DNA from 2 places in the Peribacillus sp. FSL K6-1552 genome. Region 1 is predicted to be linked to the other one. Evidence: a T-box and tRNA genes for the amino acid it is inferred to sense, from the RefSeq annotation. Region 1 holds a T-box; the other holds one or more tRNA genes.

Region 1 (2,174 bases):
AAACCTCATCCTTGGATGGGTTTTTTTTTGTGTACAGAACTCAACTTCCAGAGAAAACAAGGCCCGACTGAGATTCAGCCGGGCCTTGTTTTCTCATTTCACTAATGTATATTTCTTCTTACCGCGACGAACAAGGATGAACTCTCCTTCAATCTTAACCTCTTCAGCCACGACATATTGCAGATCAGTCACTTTCTCGCCATTGATGGAGATTGCACCATTCTGAATATCTTCACGAGCTTGTCGCTTGGATGGAGAAATCTTCGCTTCAACAATTAAATCAACTAAGCTGATATCTTCCTTACTTTCACGTTCAAAGGTCGGAACATCTTTAAAGCCCAATTTAATTTCGGCCGCACTTAAATTTTTCACCTCACCGCTGAATAGAGCTGCAGAGATTTTGATTGCTTGGTCAAGAGCTTCCTGCCCGTGAATCAAACGTGTCATTTCTTCCCCTAAAGCTTTTTGCGCTTTACGTAAATGCGGTTCAGTCTGCACGGATTGCTCTAACTCTTCAATTACTTCACGTGATAGGAATGTGAAGAATTTCAAGTATTTCACTACATCAGCATCCGCTGTGTTAATCCAGAATTGGTAAAATTCATAAGGAGTCGTTTTTTCCGGATCAAGCCAGATTGCTCCGCCTTCCGTTTTACCGAATTTCGTTCCGTCCGCTTTCGTCACGAGCGGAATCGTCATGCCGAACGCTTTTGCTTCCTCGTCATGCGATTTACGAATCATTTCAAGACCGGTCGTAATATTGCCCCACTGATCACTTCCGCCAATTTGCAACTTACAGTCATGATTATCGTATAAATGACCAAAGTCGATCCCTTGTAAAATTGTATACGCGAATTCCGTAAAAGAAATCCCTGTTTCCAAACGGGAAGCAACCGTGTCTTTTGCCAACATGTAGTTAATGCCGATGTATTTCCCGTAATCACGCAAGAACGTAACCATGTCGATTTTACCGATCCAGTCATAGTTATTGACCATAACTGCGCCATTTTCACCTTCAAATTCAAAGATTTGGGATAGCTGCCCTTTAATACAGTCGGCATTATAAAGCACTTTTTCCAACGTTTGCAGCTGGCGTTCTTCTTTTTTACCGCTTGGATCACCGATAAGTCCAGTCGCTCCGCCTACAAGTACAAGGGGACGATGACCGTGCTGTTGAAAACGGCGCATTGTCAAGAATGGCAGTAGATGTCCGATGTGCATACTATCCGCTGTTGGGTCTACCCCACAGTATAAAGAAATTTTTTCTTTTTCTAAAAGGTCCTTAAAACCCTCTTCATCCGTTTGTTGATAAATAATCCCTCTCCACTCGAGTTCCTTTAGCAATTCCATTTTATAATTCCTCCTTCAAATCCGAAAATATCCCGCAAAAAGCATACAAAAACGCCCCTTCATATAAATATGAAGGGACGAATAAATTCGCGGTACCACCCAACTTGAGGACATAAAGCGTCCTCCGCTCGAGACGAATAACGGTCGTCAACCGTTTCCTGCTACTAAATCATTTCACAGCAAATGCTCAAGGAAGTAATTCATCTCACTATATGTACCGATTTCCACTGACCACCGGCTCTCTAAAACAGGGATAGTTTGACTACTGGGTCCTATCATCGCGCTTTTTTAATAAATTTTATTGTTAATAAGTTTTTATCATACATAACATTCATTGTCAACATCACCCTTACAGATTCTAGAAAAATATGAAAGTTCGCCTTTCCCTTCCGTGTTATATGCTATAATATATGTGATTTCAGGGGGTATGATACATGAATAATAATCAAAAAGATAGATTTCAAACAGCATGGAAACAGCTAACCCGTTTTTTTCAAAATGAAAAAACACAAAAAAATGCAAGGGTTACATACCAAGTCATTTGGAACCTAACGTTGATCCTCATTATTGTTGGGGTTCTAGGATTCTCATTCGCCGGCGGCGTTGGAGCCGGCTATTTCGCTGCCCTCGTCAATAATGAGCCGGTACGCTCAAAGGATGATTTAAAAAAGGACATTTACAATTATGAAGAGACCTCTGAGGTATACTTTGCGGATAAAGTATACTTGGGCAAGCTCAAGAGTGACCTTGATCGTGAAGAAGTGTCCATCGATAAAGTTTCCGACCATCTTAAAAATGCAGTCATCGCTACAGAAGATGAGTAT
Region 2 (2,174 bases), 3.6 Mb from region 1:
CTGACTGATACTAATAGATCGAGGACTTAACCACGCTTTAAAAAATGAAATACCTTCTTATTATCTAGTTTTGAAGGAATGAAAATTTCTTCTTGCATTTTCTCAAAAATACGTTATAATAATATATGTCTTGAAAAAATGTTAATAATGTTTGGTGACGATAGCGAAGAGGTCACACCCGTTCCCATTCCGAACACGGCAGTTAAGCTCTTCAGCGCCGATGGTAGTTGGGGGTTTCCCCCTGTGAGAGTAGGACGTCGCCAAGCTTATATCGTTCCGCAGTAGCTCAGTGGTAGAGCATTCGGCTGTTAACCGAACGGTCGTAGGTTCGAGTCCTACCTGCGGAGCCATTATTGGAGAGCTGTCCGAGTGGCCGAAGGAGCACGATTGGAAATCGTGTAGACGGGTAACCCTGTCTCAAGGGTTCAAATCCCTTGCTCTCCGCCATTTACAACTGGCCCGTTGGTCAAGCGGTTAAGACACCGCCCTTTCACGGCGGTAACACGGGTTCGAATCCCGTACGGGTCACCATTTCGAAAACATATGGAGGATTAGCTCAGCTGGGAGAGCATCTGCCTTACAAGCAGAGGGTCGGCGGTTCGATCCCGTCATCCTCCACCATTTTTTAAAAAGCAACAAGTTGTTTCTATATATCAGATATGATGAAACAGTTAAAACGAAAACTTGATGCAATAGCAGCATTATTAACGTCGCGGGGTGGAGCAGTCCGGTAGCTCGTCGGGCTCATAACCCGAAGGTCGCAGGTTCAAATCCTGTCCCCGCAATCTATGGTCCCGTGGTGTAGCGGTTAACATGCCTGCCTGTCACGCAGGAGATCGCGGGTTCGATTCCCGTCGGGACCGCCATTTTTATTGTTTGGCTCAGTAGCTCAGTCGGTAGAGCAAAGGACTGAAAATCCTTGTGTCGGCGGTTCGATTCCGTCCTGAGCCACCATTGTAGTGCCGGTGTAGCTCAACTGGTAGAGCAACTGACTTGTAATCAGTAGGTTGGGGGTTCAAGTCCTCTTGCCGGCACCAGTAACATCCATATGCGGAGGGGTAGCGAAGTGGCTAAACGCGGCGGACTGTAAATCCGCTCCTTCGGGTTCGGCAGTTCGAATCTGCCCCCCTCCACCATTTTATTTATAGGGGTATAGTTTAAAGGTAGAACAGAGGTCTCCAAAACCTCCAGTGTGGGTTCGAGTCCTACTACCCCTGCCAATTTTAATTTTATAATGGCGATTGTGGCGAAGTGGTTAACGCACCTGATTGTGGTTCAGGCATTCGTGGGTTCGATTCCCATCAGTCGCCCCATTTTTTAATAAATGATGGTATAATAAATATAACGTCAATGGGCTATAGCCAAGCGGTAAGGCAACGGATTTTGATTCCGTCATGCGAAGGTTCGATCCCTTCTAGCCCAGCCATTCGCGAAAGTAGTTCAGTGGTAGAATACAACCTTGCCAAGGTTGGGGTCGCGGGTTCGAATCCCGTCTTTCGCTCCAAAAACGTTGGCGGCATAGCCAAGCGGTAAGGCAGAGGTCTGCAAAACCTTTACCACCGGTTCGATTCCGGTTGCCGCCTCCAACAAAAATGCCGGTGTGGCGGAATTGGCAGACGCGCACGACTCAAAATCGTGTTCCTCTGGAGTGCCGGTTCGACCCCGGCCACCGGTATCTTAGAACGGCGATATAAAGCGGTTTTCCTTAATTGGAAAGCCGTTTTTTCGTGTTTTCACGGATTTTTAGTCGTGCGTTTTTATTTAGGCTATGTTAAATCAGAATGTTTTGATTTTCGACCAAAAAAAAACGCCCACTGAAAGGGCAGTTGTTTGAACTAACGTTACCTGTTAGCGGAACGAAGCTGCCGATTGATCTCCGTGGCAACCTCACGGTGTAGTTTAATAGATAAGAGTCTAGCGACCCTCCCATTTCTCTAAAATGATAAATATTTCCTAAAAATTTATTAATAAAAAAGCCGCGACAACTTCATGTACAACTGAATAATTTAATTTATGACATCAAAAGGAGGTGGTTGTATGAGTAATAAACGGCCAGATGTAGTCATTATAGTTAGAGATGAAGATGATTTTGAGAATATTGCTAAATTTGAAATAATCGGAAGCGCATCCCCGTGTAGAGAGTTCCTACGGGTAGGTGCTCCTATAAGTGATGT

Evidence for each region. The T-box of region 1 lies ahead of tyrS (tyrosine--tRNA ligase). A T-box ahead of a tRNA ligase gene usually reads a tRNA of that ligase, here a tRNA-Tyr.
Region 2: it has a tRNA-Tyr gene. The T-box ahead of tyrS (tyrosine--tRNA ligase) is inferred to sense a tRNA for this amino acid. The anticodon was not compared.

The regions. Positions count from the first base shown of each region.
Region 1 covers NZ_JBBOST010000001.1:4,401,321-4,403,494, forward strand. The annotation lists gene tyrS (tyrosine--tRNA ligase) at 94-1,350, opposite strand; T-box leader at 1,421-1,638, opposite strand; gene NST21_RS21195 (transglycosylase domain-containing protein) at 1,785-2,174, shown strand, end outside.
Region 2 covers NZ_JBBOST010000001.1:785,368-787,541, forward strand. The annotation lists rRNA gene NST21_RS03665 (23S ribosomal RNA) at 1-34, shown strand, start outside; rRNA gene rrf (5S ribosomal RNA) at 151-266, shown strand; tRNA gene NST21_RS03675 (tRNA-Asn) at 276-350, shown strand; tRNA gene NST21_RS03680 (tRNA-Ser) at 356-447, shown strand; tRNA gene NST21_RS03685 (tRNA-Glu) at 457-531, shown strand; tRNA gene NST21_RS03690 (tRNA-Val) at 546-621, shown strand; tRNA gene NST21_RS03695 (tRNA-Met) at 712-785, shown strand; tRNA gene NST21_RS03700 (tRNA-Asp) at 791-866, shown strand; tRNA gene NST21_RS03705 (tRNA-Phe) at 879-954, shown strand; tRNA gene NST21_RS03710 (tRNA-Thr) at 962-1,037, shown strand; tRNA gene NST21_RS03715 (tRNA-Tyr) at 1,053-1,136, shown strand; tRNA gene NST21_RS03720 (tRNA-Trp) at 1,147-1,220, shown strand; tRNA gene NST21_RS03725 (tRNA-His) at 1,238-1,313, shown strand; tRNA gene NST21_RS03730 (tRNA-Gln) at 1,352-1,426, shown strand; tRNA gene NST21_RS03735 (tRNA-Gly) at 1,430-1,504, shown strand; tRNA gene NST21_RS03740 (tRNA-Cys) at 1,513-1,586, shown strand; tRNA gene NST21_RS03745 (tRNA-Leu) at 1,595-1,675, shown strand; gene NST21_RS03750 (hypothetical protein) at 2,038-2,174, shown strand, end outside.